DNA from 2 places in the Streptomyces sp. NPDC042336 genome. Region 1 is predicted to be linked to the other one. Evidence: riboswitches for the same ligand, from Rfam matches in the RefSeq annotation. Region 1 holds a riboswitch; the other holds the start of a gene.
What was found. A riboswitch is a leader RNA that binds a small molecule or an ion and turns the genes downstream of it on or off. The one in region 1 is predicted to bind thiamine pyrophosphate.
Positions count from the first base shown of each region.

Region 2: it holds a riboswitch for thiamine pyrophosphate, as region 1 does, so the genes downstream of both, thiO (glycine oxidase ThiO) here and ACZ6IM_RS29235 (thiamine ABC transporter substrate-binding protein) in region 1, are expected to answer to the same signal.

Region 1 is NZ_JBVJEA010000016.1:122,260-132,764, reverse strand. It holds gene ACZ6IM_RS29275 (TetR/AcrR family transcriptional regulator) at 1-97, shown strand, start outside; gene ACZ6IM_RS29270 (murein hydrolase activator EnvC family protein) at 51-731, opposite strand; gene rpsB (30S ribosomal protein S2) at 1,004-1,930, shown strand; gene tsf (translation elongation factor Ts) at 2,026-2,862, shown strand; gene pyrH (UMP kinase) at 3,069-3,827, shown strand; gene frr (ribosome recycling factor) at 4,007-4,564, shown strand; gene ACZ6IM_RS29245 (phosphatidate cytidylyltransferase) at 4,564-5,742, shown strand; gene rlmN (dual-specificity RNA methyltransferase RlmN) at 5,855-6,961, shown strand; TPP riboswitch at 7,000-7,105, shown strand; gene ACZ6IM_RS29235 (thiamine ABC transporter substrate-binding protein) at 7,185-8,276, shown strand; gene ACZ6IM_RS29230 (ABC transporter permease) at 8,252-9,961, shown strand; gene ACZ6IM_RS29225 (ABC transporter ATP-binding protein) at 9,964-10,505, shown strand, end outside.
Region 2 is NZ_JBVJEA010000013.1:183,166-193,670, forward strand. It holds gene metF (methylenetetrahydrofolate reductase [NAD(P)H]) at 1-361, opposite strand, end outside; gene thiE (thiamine phosphate synthase) at 516-1,187, opposite strand; gene ACZ6IM_RS26785 (Rv2175c family DNA-binding protein) at 1,316-1,681, opposite strand; gene ACZ6IM_RS26790 (NAD(P)/FAD-dependent oxidoreductase) at 1,723-3,003, opposite strand; TPP riboswitch at 3,136-3,247, shown strand; gene thiO (glycine oxidase ThiO) at 3,245-4,456, shown strand; gene thiS (sulfur carrier protein ThiS) at 4,453-4,653, shown strand; gene ACZ6IM_RS26805 (thiazole synthase) at 4,656-5,450, shown strand; gene pknB (Stk1 family PASTA domain-containing Ser/Thr kinase) at 5,576-7,531, shown strand; gene ACZ6IM_RS26815 (hypothetical protein) at 7,628-7,825, shown strand; gene ACZ6IM_RS26820 (deoxyribonuclease IV) at 7,923-8,804, shown strand; gene ACZ6IM_RS26825 (sulfite oxidase-like oxidoreductase) at 8,826-9,473, opposite strand; gene bfr (bacterioferritin) at 9,665-10,168, shown strand; gene ACZ6IM_RS26835 ((2Fe-2S)-binding protein) at 10,182-10,415, opposite strand.

The DNA.
Region 1 (10,505 bases):
CGCGGCCGTACGGCGGATCGAGCTGGGCGCGGCGGAGGAGCCGGCGGCGATCACGGAGGCGGCGGTCTCCATGGCGCTGCGCGGCGTGCGGGGCTGATCTCCGCACGGCCGGGCAACGGCACCCCCAGGACCGGCAGCAGCCTCGACGGACCCGCGTTCAGCAGCCACGGCGGGAGCAGGGACAACGGGTTCAGATAGACCTCGCCCCGCAGCAGGCCCCAGTGCAGGCAGGCCGTGCAGTGCGCACCCGTCGGCTCCACCGTGCCGAGCGGCTCCCCGGCCGCCACCTGGTCGCCCTTCCTCACGGTCGCCCGGACGGGGGCGTACGTCGTCCGCAGGGGTGGTTCGCCCGTCCCCGTCAGCTCCACCGAGACCACGCCCCGGCCCGCGACCGGCCCCGCGAACGACACCCGCCCCGCGGCCACCGTCCGCACCGGCGCCCCGCCGTCCGCGGCGAGGTCCACGCCGCGGTGCCCCGGTCCGTACGGGGTCGCCGGGGGCTCCCAGCCCCGCAGGACCGTGGGCCGGGTACCGACCGGCCAGTTCCGGGCCACGGCCGGCACCACCGGGGCCACCGGGACCACCGGGTCCATGGGGTCCACCGGGCCCGGCAGGGCCCACACCGCCGGCGCCGGGCGCGGCGACCCCGCGGCCTGGGCGGCCAGAACCGCAAGGACGGCCGACAGCACCACCACTCGGGCACACGTCCGCACCCATCGCCTCGTTCGCATGCGAGCACCATCCCCCGCCGGGGCCCGTCGCCGCCCGGCCCTGTGGACCGCGCCCCGCTTGTGGACAGCCGCGTCACCCGGTACCCCGCGGGTCCCGTACACTTCTGGTGGCGATCCGGGTCACCGGGTCGACTTCGCACGCCCCGACACGAGGCCTCCCGAGGCCGGTGTCAGCGCCCCTCGGTCCCTTGCGGCACGGCGCAACGCGGGCGTCAGGCGCGGGAGCCGTCCGGCTCGCGCGGCACAACCGAGAACACCAAGGAGATACGGCCATGGCCGTCGTCACGATGCGGGAGCTGCTGGAAAGCGGCGTCCACTTCGGTCACCAGACCCGCCGTTGGAACCCGAAGATGAAGCGCTTCATCTTCACCGAGCGCAACGGCATCTACATCATCGACCTGCTCCAGTCGCTGTCGTACATCGACCGCGCCTACGAGTTCGTCAAGGAGACCGTCGCCCACGGCGGCACGGTCATGTTCGTCGGCACGAAGAAGCAGGCGCAGGAGGCCATCGCCGAGCAGGCCACCCGCGTCGGCATGCCCTACGTCAACCAGCGCTGGCTGGGCGGCATGCTCACCAACTTCTCGACCGTCTACAAGCGCCTGCAGCGCCTGAAGGAGCTCGAGCAGATCGACTTCGAGGACGTGGCCGCCTCCGGCCTCACCAAGAAGGAGCTGCTGGTCCTCTCCCGCGAGAAGGCCAAGCTGGAGAAGACCCTCGGCGGTATCCGCGAGATGTCCAAGGTGCCCAGCGCCGTCTGGATCGTGGACACCAAGAAGGAGCACATCGCGGTCGGTGAGGCCCGGAAGCTCAACATCCCGGTCGTCGCCATCCTCGACACCAACTGCGACCCCGACGAGGTCGACTACAAGATCCCGGGCAACGACGACGCGATCCGTTCCGTCACCCTGCTCACCCGCGTGATCGCCGACGCCGTCGCCGAGGGCCTCATCGCCCGCTCCGGTGCCGCCGGCGGCGCCAAGGGCGAGAAGGCCGCCGGCGAGCCGCTCGCCGAGTGGGAGCGCGACCTGCTCGAGGGCGAGAAGGCCGAGAAGAAGGACGACGCCGAGGCCGCCGAGAAGCCCGCCGAGGCTCCGGCTGCCGAGGCCGCCCCTGCCGAGGCCGAGGCCCCCGCCGCCGAGGCCCCCGCCGCCGAGGCGCCCGCCGAGGCCCCGGCCGCGGACGCCGAGCAGGCCTGACCCCTCACCACCTTCGGGTGCCGGACGGCGGGGGCCCACGAAGCCCCCGCCGTCCGGCCCGTAGATCTTCAGACTTCGAGAGAGATTCCGAAATCATGGCGAACTACACCGCCGCCGACGTCAAGAAGCTCCGTGAGCTCACCGGCGCCGGCATGATGGACTGCAAGAAGGCGCTGGACGAGGCCGAGGGCAACGTCGAGAAGGCCGTCGAGGCGCTCCGTATCAAGGGTCAGAAGGGCGTCGCCAAGCGCGAGGGCCGCTCTGCCGAGAACGGCGCGGTCGTCTCGATCATCGCCGACGACAACACCTCCGGTGTCCTCGTCGAGCTGAAGTGCGAGACGGACTTCGTCGCCAAGGGCGAGAAGTTCCAGACTGTCGCCAAGACCATCGCCGAGCACATCGCCAAGGCCGCCCCGGCCGACCTGGAGGCCCTGCTCGCCTCCGAGATCGAGCCCGGCAAGACCGTCCAGGCGTACGTGGACGAGGCCAACGCCAACCTCGGCGAGAAGATCGTCCTGGACCGCTTCGCGCAGTTCTCCGGCGGCTTCGTGACCGCGTACATGCACCGCACGATGCCCGACCTGCCCCCGCAGATCGGTGTCCTCGTCGAGCTGGACAAGCCCAACGCCGAGATCGCCAAGGGCGTCGCCCAGCACATCGCCGCCTTCGCGCCGAAGTACCTCTCCAAGGAGGACGTCCCGGCCGAGGTCGTCGAGTCCGAGCGCCGCGTCGCCGAGGAGACCACCCGCGCCGAGGGCAAGCCCGAGGCCGCCCTGCCGAAGATCGTCGAGGGTCGCCTCAACGGCTTCTTCAAGGACGCCACCCTGCTCGGCCAGCCCTACGCCCTGGACAACAAGAAGTCCGTCCAGAAGGTGCTGGAAGAGGCCGGTGTCAGCCTGAAGCGCTTCTCGCGCATCAAGGTCGGCATCTGAGTCCGTACCGCGACGGACGTGCGACCCCGGTAGGGTCGACAGCAGTCGTCGGCGCCGTTCGCGTATGCCGTTGCGTACGCGCGCGTGGCGGCGGACGGCAGCAGATCTGACGAGGAGGCCATTGCCGCGTATGGGATGCGAAACACGCCCCCACCGGCAGTGGCCTTCTTCGTGTGTGTGACCCACGTAAAAGAGGCGAGATCTCCATGACCACCAAGGCCGAGAAGAGCGACGACGGCAAAGTACGCGGCCGCTTCATGCTGAAGCTGTCCGGAGAGGCCTTCTCCGGCGGTGGGGGCCTGGGCGTCGACCCCGACGTGGTGCACGCCATCGCCCGCGAGATCGCGGCCGTCGTCCGGGACGGCGCGCAGATCGCGATCGTCATCGGCGGCGGCAACTTCTTCCGCGGCGCCGAGCTGCAGGTGCGCGGCATGGACCGCGCCCGCTCCGACTACATGGGCATGCTCGGCACCGTGATGAACTGCCTGGCCCTCCAGGACTTCCTGGAGAAGGAGGGCGTCGACTGCCGCGTGCAGACCGCCATCACCATGGGCCAGGTCGCCGAGCCCTACATCCCGCTGCGCGCCGTGCGGCACCTGGAGAAGGGCCGCGTGGTCATCTTCGGCGCCGGTATGGGCATGCCGTACTTCTCCACCGACACCACCGCCGCCCAGCGCGCCCTCGAGATCGACGCCGAGGCCCTGCTCATGGGTAAGAACGGTGTGGACGGGGTCTACGACTCCGACCCGAAGACCAACCCCGACGCCGTGAAGTTCGACGCGCTCGGCTACGGCGAGGTCATCACCCGGGACCTGAAGGTCGCCGACGCCACGGCCGTCACGCTCTGCCGCGACAACAGCCTCCCGATCGTGGTCTTCGAGCTGTTGAAGGAGGGCAATATCGCCCGCGCCGTCAAGGGTGAGAAGATCGGCACGCTCGTGGGTGACCAGGGCAGCCGGGACTGACCGGAGAACACCCCCCGTCCGCGGACGCCACCTGTCCGGGGGACGGACGGGACGGGACCGGGCCGGGGGATGGACAATGTCCCGCCGGTCGGGAACCGTGCAGGAAGAACGCGACGCAGCCGGCCGCCGCCCGCAGGGGAACCGCAGCCGGGCCTACTCAAGACACGCAGGAGCAAGTGGTGATCGAAGAGACCCTCCTCGAGGCCGAGGAGAAGATGGAGAAGGCCGTCGTGGTCGCCAAGGAGGACTTCGCCGCGATCCGCACCGGCCGTGCGCACCCGGCGATGTTCAACAAGATCGTGGCCGACTACTACGGCGCACCGACGCCGATCAACCAGCTGGCCTCGTTCTCCGTGCCCGAGCCGCGCATGGCCGTGGTGACACCGTTCGACAAGACCGCCCTGCGCAACATCGAGCAGGCGATCCGCGACTCCGACCTGGGCGTCAACCCGAGCAACGACGGCAACATCATCCGGGTGGTGTTCCCCGAGCTGACCGAGGAGCGCCGCCGGGAGTACATCAAGGTGGCCAAGAGCAAGGGCGAGGACGCCAAGGTCTCGATCCGCTCCGTGCGCCGCAAGGCCAAGGACACCATCGACAAGATGGTCAAGGACGGCGAGGTCGGCGAGGACGAGGGCCGCCGTGCGGAGAAGGAGCTCGACGACACCACCGCCAAGTACGTCGCACAGGTGGACGAGCTCCTGAAGCACAAGGAAGCGGAGCTGCTCGAGGTCTGATGAACGACTCTTCCTGGGGAGCGCCGCCACAAGCCGGGTACTGGGGGCCGTCCGACCAGGGACCCGTCCAGGGCGCCGGTCCGGCGGGTCCCGCGTACGATGCGCACTACGCGCAGCAGACTCGCCCCATGCCCATCGTGCCCGACGTACCCGAACACGGCGGAGACCAGGACGACGACCAGGGGACCGCTCGGCTGAGCGGTCCCTTGTTCCGGGACGAGCCGTTCCACGACCAGCCCGTTCGCGACGAGCCGTATCGCGACCAGAACCCGTCGGCGCAGCCGTATGCGGCGGTGCCGCAGAATCCGGATCCCATGCCCGACGCCCCGCAGCCGGCGCAGCCCCAGCCGTCGCCGCAGAAGAAGAGCGCGGGGCGCGACCTGGGTGCCGCGATAGGGGTCGGCGTCGGACTCGGCGTGGTGATCATCGCGTCGCTGTTCGTCGTCAAGGCCGTCTTCGTCGGCGTGATCGCGGTCGCGGTCGTGGTGGGCCTGTGGGAGCTGACCAAGCGGCTGGAGGAGCGCAAGGGCATCGAGGCGCCCCTCGTGCCGCTCGCGATCGGCGGCGCCGCGATGGTGGTCGCCGGTTACGCGCGCGGCGCCGAGGGAGCGTGGGTCGCCATGGCCCTCACGGCGCTCGCGGTACTGGTCTGGCGGATGACGGAGCCGCCCGAGGGGTATCTCAGGGACGTCACGGCGGGCCTGTTCGCCGCGTTCTACGTGCCGTTCCTGGCCACCTTCGTCGCCATGATGCTGGCGGCCGACGACGGTGCCTGGCGGGTGCTGGTCTTCCTGATACTGACGGTCGTCAGCGACACCGGGGCCTACGCCGTCGGCTGGCGCTTCGGCCGCACGAAGCTCGCCCCGCGCATCAGTCCCGGCAAGACCCGCGAGGGCCTGCTGGGAGCGGTCGCGTTCGCGATGGCGGCGGGCGCGCTGTGCATGCAGTTCCTGATCGACGACGGCACCTGGTGGCAGGGCCTGCTGCTCGGCCTCGTGGTCGCGGTCAGCGCCACCCTGGGCGACCTCGGCGAGTCCATGATCAAGCGGGACCTCGGCATCAAGGACATGGGCACCCTCCTGCCGGGCCACGGCGGCATCATGGACCGCCTCGACTCCCTCCTCCCGACGGCACCGGTGGTGTGGCTGCTGCTGGTGATCTTCGTGGGGTCGGGGTGACCCGGTCGGTGACCCCTCCTGGGTGGGTCTGACCTGCTGGTTCTTCGATGAGGGACTCGTTGTCCACAGGGCGGCGGGTCCCTCTCCGTATGTCTGCGACACTGGTATGGCCATGCCTAAGCCCGGAGAACTCACATTCGTCGCGCCGCGCGGAGCCAAGAAGCCGCCGCGGCACCTTGCCGATCTCACGCCTGCCGAGCGCAAGGAGGCTGTCGCCGCGATCGGTGAGAAGCCGTTCCGTGCGAAGCAGCTCTCGCAGCACTACTTCGCGCGGTACGCGCACGCCCCCGAGCAGTGGACCGACATCCCCGCCGGTTCGCGCCAGGGACTGCAGGAGGCGTTGCTGCCCGAACTGATGACGGTCGTGCGGCACCTGTCGACCGACCAGGGGACCACGCGCAAGACGCTGTGGAAGCTGTTCGACGGGACCCTCGTGGAGTCCGTCCTCATGCGCTACCCGGACCGGGTGACCATGTGCATCAGCTCCCAGGCCGGCTGCGGCATGAACTGCCCGTTCTGCGCCACCGGCCAGGCCGGCCTGGACCGGAACCTGTCGACCGCCGAGATCGTGCACCAGATCGTGGACGGCATGCGGGCGCTCAGGGACGGCGAGGTCCCGGGCGGCCCCGCGCGGCTCAGCAACATCGTGTTCATGGGCATGGGCGAGCCCCTCGCCAACTACAACCGCGTCGTCGGCTCCATCCGCCGCCTCACCGACCCCGAGCCGGACGGGCTGGGGCTCTCGCAGCGCGGCATCACCGTCTCCACGGTGGGTCTCGTCCCGGCGATCCACCGCTTCGCCGACGAGGGCTTCAAGTGCCGCCTCGCCATCTCCCTGCACGCCCCCGACGACGAGCTGCGCGACACCCTCGTCCCCGTCAACACGCGGTGGAAGGTGCGCGAGGTGCTGGACTCCGGGTTCGAGTACGCGGCGAAGTCCGGGCGCCGGCTGTCCATCGAGTACGCCCTGATCCGGGACATCAACGACCAGGCCTGGCGCGGTGACCGTCTCGGGCGGCTGCTCAAGGGCAAGCCCGTGCACGTCAACCTGATCCCGCTCAACCCCACGCCCGGCTCCAAGTGGACCGCGTCCCGGCCGGAGGACGAGAAGGCGTTCGTGGAGGCGATCGCGGCGCACGGTGTGCCGGTGACGATCCGGGACACCCGTGGGCAGGAGATCGACGGGGCGTGTGGTCAGCTCGCCGCCAGCGAGCGGTAACCTGACCGGCGGAAGTACGTCAGCACAGTCACATCTTCATATTCCGACAGGGGAGCGCCACAGCGCTGAGAGTGCGGCACCGGCCGCAGACCCTCCGAACCTGGCCCAGGTCATTCTGGGTAGGGAGATCGGTCACCACTCGAGCTGTTGCGCCCTGCCCGGGACCCTCGTCGGGGGTTCCGGGCGGGGCCGCGTCTTCTCCTGGTCACCCAGGAGGAATTCAGTGAGCATCACCAAGAAGGTCAGTGTCCTGGCCGTCGGACTCGGCATGGTCGGCACGCTGGCCGCCTGCGGATCGTCGTCCGACGACGCCGGTGGCAGCGGCTCCGGCGGCTCCAAGACCGTGACCCTGGTCAGCCACGACTCGTGGGCCGCCTCCAAGGACGTCATCGCCGCCTTCGAGAAGGAGTCGGGCTACAAGGTCAAGGTCCTGGAGGACGGCGACGCCGGGCAGGCCGTCAACAAGGCCATCCTCACCAAGGACAACCCGCAGGGTGACGTCTTCTTCGGCGTCGACAACACCCTGCTGTCCCGCGCGCTCGACAACGGCCTGTTCCAGCCGTACGAGGCGAAGGGCTCCGACCTGGTCCTGCCCCAGTACCGGGCGGACCCGGACAAGCACCGGGTCACTCCGGTCGACACCGGCGACATCTGCGTCAACTACGACAAGGCGTACTTCGACCAGCACGGACTGACCCCGCCGAAGTCCTTCGACGACCTGGCCGAGCCCGAGTACAAGGACCTGCTCGTCACCGAGAACGCCGGCACTTCCTCGCCCGGGCTCGGCTTCCTGCTCGGCACCGCCGCCCAGTACGGCGACGGAGGCTGGGAGGGCTACTGGAAGAAGCTCAAGGCGAACGGCGTCAAGGTCGTCGACAGCTGGGAGCAGGCGTACAACGAGGAGTTCTCCGGCTCGGCCGGCGGCAAGAAGGCGGGGGGCGAGCGTCCCCTCGTCGTCTCCTACGCCTCCTCCCCGCCCGTCGAGGTCGTCTACGCCGACCCGCAGCCGGACACCGCCCCCACGGGCGTCGCCGACGGGACGTGCTTCCGGCAGGTCGAGTACGCGGGCCTGCTCAGCAACGCCCAGAACCCCGAAGGCGGCAAGGCGCTCCTCGACTTCCTGCTCAGCAAGACCTTCCAGGAGGACATGCCGCTGAACATGTTCGTCTACCCGGTGCGGGAGGGCGCGCAGGTCCCCGAGGTGTTCCGGAAGTTCGGGCCGCAGGCGAAGGACCCGCGGACCCTGGACCCGGCGAAGATCGCCGGCAACCGCGACCAGTGGGTCAAGTCGTGGACCTCGCTCGTACTGAAGTGAGCCACGAAGGCAAGCAGGCGGTGAAGCCGGCAGCGCTGAAGCCGGCGGGGAGCGTGCGCGCGAGCGCGGTCCGGCTCGGCCTCATGACCGTGCCCGTCGCGTTCTTCGCGGTGTTCTTCGCCTACCCCGTCGCCGCCATCGTCGCGCGCGGCCTGGAGGTCGACGGGGTCTGGCGGCTCGGGCGGATCGGGGACGTGCTCGCGCAGTCCGACGTGCGCCACGTGCTGTGGTTCACCACCTGGCAGGCGCTGGCGTCCACCGCGCTCACGCTGCTGGTCGCGCTGCCCGGCGCGTACGTCTTCGCCCGCTTCGACTTCCCCGGCAAGCAGGTCCTGCGGGCCGCGGTGACGGTGCCGTTCGTGCTGCCGACGGTCGTCGTCGGTACGGCGTTCCTGGCGCTGGTGGGGCGCGGCGGGCTGCTGGACGAGCTGTGGGGCCTGCGCCTGGACACCACGGTGTGGGCGATCCTGCTCGCGCACGTCTTCTTCAACTACGCCGTCGTCGTCCGCACCGTCGGCGGACTCTGGGCGCAGCTCGACCCGCGGCAGGAGGAGGCCGCGCGGATGCTCGGCGCCTCGCGGCTGCGGGCGTGGCGGAAGGTCACGCTGCCCGCTCTGGCACCCGCCGTGGCCGCCGCCGCGCTGATGGTCTTCCTGTTCACCTTCACCTCCTTCGGCGTCGTCCAGATCCTCGGCGGGCCGACCTTCTCCACTCTGGAGGTGGAGATCTACCGGCAGACCTCGCAGGTCTTCGACCTGTCCACGGCGGCCGTCCTGACGCTGATCCAGTTCGCCGCCGTCGCCGCCGTCCTCGCCGTGCACGCCTGGACGGTGCGGCGGCGCGAGACGGCTCTGCGGCTGGTGGACGCGGCCACGACCGCGCGCCGGCCGCGCGGAGCCGGGCAGTGGGCGCTGCTCGCCGGGGTCCTGGGCGTCATCGTGGTCCTGCTGGTGCTGCCGCTCGCGGTGCTGGTGCAGCGGTCGCTGGGCGCGTCCGGCTTCGGCTACTACCGGGCGCTGACCCGCGAGGACGGCGGCGCCTTCCTCGTCCCGCCGATCGAGGCGATCGGCAACTCCCTCCAGTACGCCGTCGCCGCCACCGGCATCGCCGTGGTGATCGGTGGGCTGGCCGCGACCGCGCTCACCCGGCGCGACGCGGGCCGCTTCGTGCGCGGGTTCGACGCACTGCTGATGCTGCCGCTCGGGGTGTCGGCCGTGACGGTCGGCTTCGGTTTCCTGATCGCGCTGGACGAACCCCCGCTGGACCTCAGGTCCTCGTGGATCCTGGTGCCGCTCGCGCAGGCGCTGGTGGGCGTGCCCTTCGTCGTTCGGACCATGCTGCCGGTGCTGCGGGCGGTGGACGGGCGGCTGCGGGAGGCGGCGGCGGTGCTGGGCGCGTCGCCCTGGCGCGTGTGGCGAGAGGTGGACCTGCCGATGGTGCGGCGGGCGCTGCTGGTCGCTGCCGGGTTCGCCTTCGCGGTGTCGCTGGGTGAGTTCGGCGCGACCGTGTTCATCGCCCGGCCGGACAACCCGACGCTGCCGGTCGCCGTGGCGCGGCTGCTGGGGCGGCCCGGGGAGATGAACTACGGCCAGGCGATGGCCCTTTCGACGATTCTGATGCTGGTGTGCGCGGTGGCCCTGGTGGTGCTGGAGCGGCTGCGGACCGACCGGAGCGGGGAGTTCTGAACATGTCGCCCAGCCTGCTGAGCCTCGAAGGAGCAACCGTCCGCTTCGGTGGGCGGGCCGTGCTCGACGACGTCGACCTGGGGGTCGCCGAGCACGAGGTGGTGTGTGTGCTCGGGCCCAGCGGCAGCGGCAAGTCGACCCTGCTGCGGGCGGTCGCCGGGCTCCAGCCGCTGGACGCCGGGCGGGTGACGCTGGACGGGCGGGACCAGTCCGGGGTGCCCGCGCACAGGCGTGAGGTCGGGCTGATGTTCCAGGACCACCAGCTCTTCCCGCAGCGTGACGTGGCCGGGAACGTCGCCTTCGGCCCGCGGATGCGCGGCGCGTCCCGGGCCGAACAGCGTCAGCGGGTGGGGGAGTTGCTGGAGCTGGTCGGGCTGCCGGGCGCCGCCCGCCGGTCCGTCGCCGCGCTCTCCGGCGGGGAGCAGCAGCGGGTGGCGCTGGCCCGCGCCCTCGCGCCCCGTCCCCGGCTGCTGATGCTGGACGAGCCGCTCGGCCAGCTGGACCGCTCGCTGCGGGAGCGTCTCGTGGTCGAACTGCGGGAGCT
Region 2 (10,505 bases), on a different contig from region 1:
CGCGCACGGCCAGCATGTTGCGGATCCCGGCGTCGGCGTACTGACCGATGATGTTGCGCAGCTCGGCGACGGAGTGGTCGACGGCGGTGAGGTGGGCCACCGGGGTCAGCGTGGTGTCGGCCACGATCTGCTGGGTCTCGCGGACCGTGCCCGCGCGCGTGGAGCCGCCCGCGCCGTAGGTGACGGAGACGAAGTCCGGGGCCACGGCCTCGACCCGCCTCAGCGCGCTCCACAGGTTCTTCTCGCCCTTGGGCGTCTTCGGCGCCGAGAACTCGAACGAGTACGTCGTCTTGCCGGTGGCGAGGATGTCACGCACCGTGCGGGCGCGATCAGTCCTCGTGCTTGCGGTTCCGAGGGCCATATGGGCAGGTTAGCCAGGGTGCGGCGGTCGCCCAACCGGATGCGGGACATTTGTCCACATTGTCGAGTTGTTGTCCATCCCTTGGACACCCGCTCGCCTCCCGCTCACCTCCCGCTCACCGGCTCGCCTCCTGCCCGCCCGCGCCGACGCTCGGCTACGCCTGTGCCGGGGCCTGCCGCAGCCGCTTCGCGAACTCGGCCGCCGCCGCGCCCGGGTCGTCGGCGGCGGTGATCGCGCGGACCACGACCACCCGCCGGGCACCCGCGTCCAGCACCTCGTCCAGGTTGCCCAGGTCGATGCCGCCGATGGCGAACCAGGGGCGGTCGGTGCCCAGCGCCGCCGTGTGGCGGACCAGGTCCAGGCCGGGTGCGTGGCGACCGGGCTTGGTGGGGGTGGGCCAGCACGGACCGGTGCAGAAGTAGTCCACGCCCTCCTGGGCGGCGGCAGCGGCGGCCTCGGACTCGGCGTGCGTGGAGCGGCCGACGAGGACGTCGTCGCCGAGGATCGCCCGGGCGGCGGGCACCGGCAGGTCGCCCTGGCCGAGGTGCAGCACGTCGGCGCGGGCGGCGTGGGCGACGTCCGCGCGGTCGTTGACGGCGAGGAGTCTGCCGTGGCGGGCGCAGGCGTCGGCGAAGACCTCCAGGTGCTCCAGCTCCTCCCCCGCCTCCATCCCCTTGTCCCGCAACTGCACGATGTCGACGCCCGCGGCGAGCACGGCGTCCAGGAAGTCGGGCAGGTCGCCCTGGCTCCGGCGGGCGTCCGTGCACAGGTAGAGCCGGGCGTCGGCGAGCTGCGCGCGGGCGGTGGTCGCGGCGGTGTCGGGCATGCGGGTGTCCCCCCGGGTCGGGTGGCGCGGGCCCGCGACGGGCCGCGCGCCGGTGGCGTACGGGCACGGGCGCCCGGCGTGCGTGGGCCCGCACGCCGGGCGGTGTGGCGGATCGGCGACGGGGCCGGTCAGACGGCGAGCGCCTGGGCGCGCCGCTTCACCTCCGTACCGCGATTCTCACTCAGGGCCTGGGCCGGGGTGCCGGGCAGGCTCGGGTCGGGCGTGAAGAGCCACTCCAGCATCTCCTCGGCCGTGAAGCCGTCGTCCCGCAGCAGCGTCAGGGTCCCGGCCAGGCCCTTGACGACCTTGTCCTCGTCGATGAAGGCCGCGGGGATGTGCAGTGCGCGGTTCTCACCGCGGCGTACGGCGATGAGCTGGCCTTCCCTGATCAGCTGGCGTACCCGGGTCACCTCGACACCGAGCTTCTCGGCAATGTCGGGAACGGTGAGCCAGGCGGGTACGAGAGCATCGGTCTTTGCGTCAATCTCGGTCACGTCTACAGCCTGCCACCTGGCACTGACAGTCGGAAACCGGACTACGCCGTGGCCGCCGTCGCCGCCTTCAGCGGCTTCGCCGGGTCGGCCAGCAGGACCGGGTCCATGGCCGTCCCCGCCTCGATCAGGCGTCTGCCCTGCGCCAGGTCGCGGGGACGGCCCACCGCCAGCAGGGCGACCAGGCGGCCCTCGCGCAGCCAGCAGACCGTCCACGCCGGGCTCGCCGGGTCGCCGCGCCACAGGGTGGTGTCCGCGGACGCGTGGTGACCGGCGTACTGGACGAAGCGGCCGAACTGCTCGGACCAGAAGTACGGCACCGGGTCGTAGGCCGGCGGGACCGAACCGCCCGGGGCGCCGACGATGTCGGCGGCGACCGTGCGCGGGCCCTGGAGGGCGTTGTCCCAGTGGTGCACCAGCAGCCGCTCGCCGTAGCGGGCGGAGGGGAAGGACGCGCAGTCGCCGACCGCGTGGACGTCCGGTGCGGAGGTGCGCAGGTGGTCGTCGGCCAGGACCTCGCCGTGCGCGCCGAGGGCGATGCCGGACCCGGCCAGCCAGCCGGTGGCGGGGCGGGCGCCGATGCCGACGACGACCGCGCCGGCGGGCAGCCGGGTGCCGTCGTCGAGGACGACCCGGCCGGGCTCACCGGGGCCACCGGGCTCGACGCGCTCCACGCGCGCGTGGGTGCGCAGGGCGGCGCCCGCGTCGGCGTACCAGGCGGTCATCGGCGCGGCGACCTCGGCGGGCAGCGCGTCGGCCAGCGGCCGGCCGGCGGCCTCCACCACGGTCACCGCGCAGCCCGCCTCGCGCGCGGCGGTGGCGAACTCGGCGCCGATCCAGCCCGCGCCGACCACCACGATGTCGTGCTGCCGGGCGAGCACGGGCCGCAGCCGTTCGGCGTCGTCCAGGGTGCGCAGCAGGTGGACGCCGGGCACGCCCTCGGCGCCCGGGAGGCGGACCGGTTCGGCGCCGGTCGCGAGGACCAGGACGTCGTACGGCACGGGTCCCTCGGAGGTGTCCAGGACGTGCTCGCCGGGGCGGACGCCCAGGGCCTCGCAGCCCAGCCGCAGGGTGATGCCGAGCGCCTCGAAGTCGACGTCGAAGGCGGAGCCCTCGGCGGTGCCGAGCAGGACGGCCTTGGACAGCGGGGGGCGGTCGTACGGTTGGTGCGGCTCCGCGCCGATCAGGGTCACCGGGCCGGTGAAGCCCTGTTCCCGCAGGGCGACCGCGGTCTGCACGCCCGCCATCCCCGCGCCCACGACCACCGCACGCCGCTCGGCGTCCGCCGCCGGTCCCTGTCCCCGTTCCCGCGTCTGCTCGCTCACCTGATCACCATAGACACCTGACGATCCGCCGGTCAGTGCCCGTGGCGGGTGAGCTGCCCGGCGGCTCCCGGCCCCGTGGCGCGGTGAGGCTCCCTTACAGGTGAGCCGCCCCGCGGGCTAGGGTGGCCGGCGTAAGGCACTCGCGGGAGCCCGGACGCACCGGGCTGAGAGGGAGGCTGGCGGCCTCCGACCGTACGAACCTGATCCGGGTCATGCCGGCGAAGGGAGGGGCTGGACGCCCATGTCGTCTCCACCACACATGCCTCGTACGCCTCATGCGTCTCGTACGCCCGACGTTCTCGTCGTCGGCGGCGGGATCATCGGGCTCGTCACCGCCTGGCGGGCCGCGCAGCGCGGGCTGGCCACGGCCCTCGTGGACCCCGAACCGGGCGGCGGGGCGGCCCAGGTGGCGGCCGGGATGCTGGCCGCCGTCACGGAGCTGCACTACGGCGAGGAGACGCTGCTCGCGCTGAACCTCGCCTCGGCCCGCCGCTACCCGGAGTTCGCGGCCGAGCTGACCGAGCTGACCGGCCACGACCTCGGTTACCGCCGCTGCGGCACGCTCGCCGTCGCACTGGACGCCGACGACCGCGCCCACCTGCGTGAACTGCACGCGCTCCAGCAGCGCTCCGGCCTGGACTCCGAGTGGCTGTCGGGGCGCGAGTGCCGGCGTCTGGAGCCGATGCTCGCGCCGGGCGTGCGCGGGGGACTCCGGGTGGACGGCGACCACCAGATCGACCCCCGCCGTCTCACCCACGCGCTGGTCGCGGCCTGCGAACAGGCGGGCGTGGCCTTCCACCGGGTGTGGGCCGAGCGGCTCACCGTCGGGCGCGGGGACCGGGCCACGGGCGTCGTCACCGCCGACGCCACCGCGCTGGAGGCCGGGCAGGTGGTGCTGGCCGGGGGCAGCCTGAGCGGGCGGCTCACGGGCGTGCCGGAGGCCGTGCTGCCGCCGGTGCGGCCCGTGAAGGGGCAGGTGCTGCGGCTGACCATGCCGCGGACGCCGGGTCCGCTGCTGAACCGGACCGTGCGCGCCGTGGTGCGCGGCAACCACGTCTACCTGGTGCCCCGGGAGAGCGGCGAGCTGGTCGTCGGCGCCACCAGCGAGGAGCTGGGCTGGGACACGACGGTCACCGCGGGCGGCGTCTACGAGCTGCTGCGCGACGCGCACGAGCTGGTGCCCGGCATCACGGAGCTCCCCTTGGCGGAGACCCGCGCGGGTCTGCGCCCCGGCTCCCCGGACAACGCCCCGCTGCTCGGCCCGACCGCCCTGGACGGTCTGCTGCTGGCCACCGGTCACTACCGCAACGGCGTCCTGCTCACCCCCGTCACCGGCGACGTCATGGCGCACGTCCTGACCACCGGGGAGCTGCCGGACGAGGCCCGTCCCTTCACCCCCCGGCGCTTCGCCGCCGCCCCCGCACTCCCGGAACTCTCGGAGCAGCCCGCATGAACATCTCCGTCAACGGCGAGCCGCGCGAGGTGGCTCCCGGCACCGCCCTGGACGCCCTGGTGGGCACGCTCACCCGGGCCCCGTCCGGAGTGGCCGCCGCCCTGAACGAGACCGTCGTCCCGCGCGCGCGGTGGTCCGCCACCGCGCTGTCCGAGGGCGACCGCGTCGAGGTCCTCACCGCCGTCCAAGGAGGCTGACCATGGCCGACGATCCCTTTGTCCTCGGCGACGCGACGTACGCGTCCCGCCTGATCATGGGTACGGGCGGGGCGCCCAGCCTGGAGGTGCTGGAGCGCGCGCTGGTGGCCTCCGGGACGGAGCTGACGACCGTCGCGATGCGGCGGGTGAACGCCTCGGTGCACGGGTCCGTGCTGTCCGTGCTGGAGCGGCTCCGCATCCGGGTGCTGCCGAACACGGCCGGCTGCTTCACCGCCGGGGAAGCGGTGCTCACCGCCCGCCTGGCGCGCGAGGCGCTCGGCACGGACCTGGTCAAGCTGGAGGTCATCGCCGACGAGCGCACGCTGCTGCCGGACCCGGTCGAGCTGCTGGACGCGGCGGAGACGCTGGTCGACGACGGGTTCACCGTACTGCCGTACACCAACGACGATCCGGTGCTCGCGCGGAAGCTGGAGGACGTCGGGTGTGCGGCGATCATGCCGCTGGGCTCGCCGATCGGGTCCGGGCTCGGGATCCGCAACCCGCACAACTTCCAGCTGATCGTGGAGCACGCGCGTGTGCCGGTGATCCTGGACGCGGGGGCCGGTACGGCGTCGGACGTGGCCCTGGCGATGGAGCTGGGGTGCGCGGGTGTGATGCTGGCCTCGGCGGTGACGCGGGCGCAGGAGCCGGTGCTGATGGCTTCCGCGATGCGCTCCGCGGTGGAGGCGGGGCGGCTGGCGCGGCGGGCTGGGCGGATTCCGCGGCGGCATTTCGCCGAGGCGTCGTCTCCCGCGGACGGCTTGGCGGTACTGGATCCGGAGCGGCCGGCTTTTTAGGCCCGGGCGTCGGGGCCGGCAGGGCTGCCCGCAGCCGTGTTCGGTACGTCACAGACGCGCTGCAGTCCCGGTGCGATTGCGTTCGGCGACGCGGGGTGTCCGTGGCGGCTCGTAGACTCACCTGCGTGGACACGACCCTTCAGGACCCTCTCGTCGGGCAGGTGCTCGACGGCCGGTACCGCGTCGAGGCGCGGATCGCGGTCGGCGGGATGGCCACGGTCTACCGGGCCGTGGACACCCGCCTGGACCGCGTGCTCGCGCTGAAGGTGATGCACCCGACGCTCGCGACCGACGCCACCTTCGTCGAGCGGTTCATCCGCGAGGCCAAGTCGGTGGCCCGGCTCGACCACCCGAATGTCGTCCAGGTCTTCGACCAGGGTGCCGAGGGGGCGTACGTCTACCTGGCGATGGAGTACATCGCGGGCTGCACCCTGCGGGACGTGCTGCGCGAGCGCGGGGCGCTCAGGCCGCGGGCCGCGCTGGACATCCTGGAGCCGGTGCTCGCCGCGCTCGGTGCCGCGCACCGGGCGGGGTTCGTGCACCGGGACATGAAGCCGGAGAACGTGCTGATAGGCGACGACGGCCGGGTCAAGGTCGCCGACTTCGGTCTGGTCCGTGCCGTGGACACCGTCACCAGCACCACCGGTGCCGTCCTCGGCACCGTCTCCTATCTGGCGCCCGAGCAGATCGAGCACGGCACCGCCGATCCCAGGGTCGACGTCTACGCGTGCGGTGTCGTGCTGTACGAGATGCTGACCGGCACCAAGCCGCACGACGGGGACTCGCCCGCGGCGGTGCTCTACAAGCACCTCCACGAGGACGTGCCGCCGCCGTCGGCTTCCGTCCCGGAGATGGCGTACGAGCTGGACGAGCTGGTCGCCGCGGCGACCGCGCGCACCCCGGGGATCCGGCCGCACGACGCCGTGGCGCTGCTCGCGCGGGCCCGCGAGGCGCGTGAGGCACTGAGCGCGGCGCAGCTGGACGCGGTGCCGCCGCAGGCGCTCGCCGCGGAGCACGACAACGCCGAGGACCGCACGAGCGTGATCCCGCGCGCGCTGACGATGCCCCGGCCGCTGCCCGTCAACGAGGACGACGAGCCCGCCGGCACGGAGGGCCGCTTCGCCTCGGACGGGATCAACCGCACCAGCCGGCTGGCGGCTCCCCCGCCTGCCTCCTCCCCGTCCCGGGGCCTCCGGCTGCGCCGCGGGCCGCTGACGGTCGTCGTGGCCGTCCTGCTGGTGCTCGGGGTCGGCACGGGCGTCTGGTACATCAACTCCGGCCAGTTCACCAAGGTGCCGCCGCTGCTCTCCAAGACCGAGGCACAGGCCCGGGACCGGCTGGACGACGCCGGTCTCGACGTCGGCAAGGTGCGGCACGCCTACAGCGACACCGTGGAGCGCGGCAAGGTCATCAGCACCGACCCCGGGGTGGGCGACCGCATCCGGAAGAACGACTCCGTGTCCCTCACGGTCTCCGACGGCCCCGACACCGTGAAGCTGCCGGACGTGTCGGGCTACAAGCTGGACAAGGCGCGCACCCTGCTGGAGGACGAGGGGCTGGAGCCGGGCATGGTGACCCGGGCGTTCAGTGACGAGGTGGCCAAGGGCTTCGTGATCTCCACCAAGCCCCGGTCGGGCACCACGGTGCGCGCGGGCTCGGCGGTCGCCCTGGTCGTCAGCAAGGGCAGCCCGATCGACGTCCCGGACGTCACCGGCGACGACCTGGACGAGGCGCGGGCCGAGCTGGAGGGGGCCGGCCTGAAGGTGAAGGTCGCCGACGGGCAGGTCAACTCGGAGTACGACAGCGGCCAGGTGGCCCGGCAGACGCCGGAGCCGGGCGGCCGGGCCGCCGAGGGCGACACGGTGACGCTCACGGTGTCGAAGGGCCCCCGGATGATCGAGGTCCCGGACGTGGTCGGGGACAGCGTGGACGACGCCAAGGGCAAGCTCCAGGACGCGGGCTTCGAGGTGGACGAGGACCGCGGTCTGCTCGGACTGTTCGGCGACACCGTCAAGAAGCAGTCCGTGGACGGCGGGGACACGGCTCCCGAGGGCTCTACCGTCACCATCACGATCCGCTGACACACGACTGGCCCGGGCGACGGGGCACGGGACCGGGCGCCGCGCGCGGCAGCCGCCCGAGTCGGTCGAACAGGCCGAACATCTGGTCAACCGACCGTGCGCAAAGGGCTGTTGCCCTCCCTGCTCCCCCAGGCGGGGACCACTGCTTCCGCGGCCGGTCGGGGCCCGCCGCCCGCGCCGGGGCCGCCGGACCCGGACGACGGCCCGTTCGACGGCGAGGCGGTGGACGACGCCCCCTGCCGGCTGCTGCTCGACGGCCGGCTCGCGATGCCCGGCCCGGTGGCGCGAACCTGACGACGCCCCCATGTGCGCCCACCGGGCTCGGCAGCGCCGGCGCGGTCGTACCCTGACCCGGGGTCCGCCCGCACGCCCTGGCATCCTTGGTGCGGACATGAGCACCGCATCCTTCTCCCCCGTGCCGCGCAACCCCGTCGGCGGCCACGTCCCCGTGGCCGGCGGGCTGCACTCCGTCGGCCTGTCCTACGCCCGTGAGCTGAAGGCGGAGACCGTGCAGGTCTTCGTCGCCAACCCGCGGGGCTGGGCCACCCCGGCCGGCAATCCGAAGCAGGACGAGGCCTTCCGCGAGGCCTGCGCCGCCGGATCGGTCCCCGCGTACGTGCACGCGCCGTACCTGATCAACTTCGGTTCGCACACCGAGGCGACGGTGGAGCGGTCGGTTCAGTCGCTGCGGCACTCGCTGCGGCGCGGGCGGGCCATCGGGGCGCGCGGCGTGGTGGTGCACACCGGGAGCGCGACCGGTGGACGGGAGAGGTCGGTGGCGCTGAAGCAGGTGCGCGAGCACATGCTGCCGCTGCTCGACGAGCTGGCCCACGACGACGACCCGTACCTGCTGCTGGAGTCCACGGCCGGCCAGGGCTCCTCCCTGTGCTCGCGGACCTGGGACTTCGGGCCGTACTTCGAGGCGCTGGACGCCCATCCGAAGCTGGGCGTGTGCCTGGACACGTGCCACATCTTCGCGGCGGGGCACGACCTGACCGGCCCGTCCGGCATGCACCGGACCCTCGACCTGCTGGTGGACACGGTCGGCGAGGGCCGGCTGAAGCTGATCCACGCCAACGACTCCAAGGACGTGGCCGGAGCGCACAAGGACCGGCACGAGAACATCGGCGCCGGCCACATCGGCGAGGACCCGTTCCGCGCGCTGATGACGCACCCGGCGACCGAGGGCGTGCCGCTGGTCATCGAGACGCCGGGCGGCAAGGAGGGGCACGCGGCGGACGTGGCGCGGCTGAAGAGGCTGCGCGACGGCTGACCCGCGAGGGGCCGCGCCGGGTCACAGCTCGGGGCCCTCCCCGGGCTCCTCCTGGTAGGAGTAGCGCTGCTCCCGCCAGGGGTCGCCGATGTTGTGATAGCCGCGCTCCTCCCAGAATCCGCGCCGGTCGGCGGTCATGTACTCGATGCCGCGCACCCACTTCGGGCCCTTCCAGGCGTACAGGTGCGGGACGACCAGCCGCAGCGGGAAGCCGTGCTCGGCGGTGAGCAGCTCGCCGTCCTTGTGGGTGGCGAAGAGGGTGCGCTCGGCGGCGAAGTCGGCCAGCCGGAGGTTGGAGCTGAATCCGTACTCGGCCCACACCATCACGTGCGTGACATCGGGCGCGGGCGGGGCCAGCCGAAGGATCGTGGCGGCCGGGACGCCGCCCCACTCGGCTCCGAGCATGCTGAACTTCGTGACGCAGTGCAGGTCGGCGACGACCGTGGTGTAGGGCAGGGCGGTGAACTCGTCGTGGGTCCAGCCGTGCTTCTCGTCGTCGGTGGTGGCGCCGAAGACCCGGAACTCCCAGCGCTCGGGGCGGAACTTGGGGACCGGTCCGTAGTGCGTGACGGGCCAGCCGCGCTGCAGCCGCTGCCCGGGCGGGAGCTCGAACCGCGGCGCTCCTTGCGAACCGTCTTCTCCCGATCCGTCTTCCACCGGCTGACCCATGCCTCCATCCTGACAGACCCGGACCGATGCCCCTCACCCACCTCACTTACATTCGGGCAAATAGCAACAAGCACGACGAAGCCGACTAAGCCTGTACTTACTTACTAAGTCAACACTTACTGGACGATCTTCGACGCCGGTGCAATCATGCCGCGCAACACGCCTGTTCCCGTTCGAAGGAGCGTCAAGCGATGCAGGGCGACCCGGAAGTCATCGAGTTCCTCAATGAGCAGCTGACCGCCGAGCTGACGGCGATCAACCAGTACTTCCTGCACGCGAAGCTGCAGGACCACAAGGGCTGGACCAAGCTCGCGAAGTACACGCGCGCGGAGTCCTTCGACGAAATGCGCCACGCCGAGGTGCTCACCGACCGCATCCTGCTCCTGGACGGCCTGCCGAACTACCAGCGGCTCTTCCACGTGCGGGTCGGCCAGAGCGTGACCGAGATGTTCCAGGCCGACCGGGAGATCGAGCTGGAGGCGATCGACCGGCTGCGCCGGGGCATCGAGGTGATGCGGGCCAAGCACGACATCACGTCGGCCAACGTCTTCGAGGCGATCCTCGCCGACGAGGAGCACCACATCGACTATCTGGAGACCCAGCTCGACCTGATCGAGAAGCTGGGCGAGTCGCTGTACCTGTCGACGGTGATCGAGCAGACCCAGCCGGACCCGTCGGGACCCGGCTCGCTCTAGCCGGGCAGGGGCCTCAGGCCGCCTCGGGAAGCTCCGCGAGGACCGGGGCGCCCTGGTCGGCCAGCTGCCGACGGGGGCAGGCACCGCGTCCGAGCAGGGCCTGGATGCGCCGGACGCAGCCGCCGCAGTCGGTGCCCGCCTTGCAGGCGGAGGCGATCTGCCGGGGCGTGCACGCGCCGGCCTCCGCGTGAGACTTCACCTGTTCCTCGGTGACACCGAAGCAGCTGCAGACGAACACGCGGTTCACCTCCCGGACGGAGTACAAGGTCGTGCCGTACCGACGACCGGAGGGCCCGACTGATCGGTGAGGCAAACCTAACCTTACCCATCGCGCAAG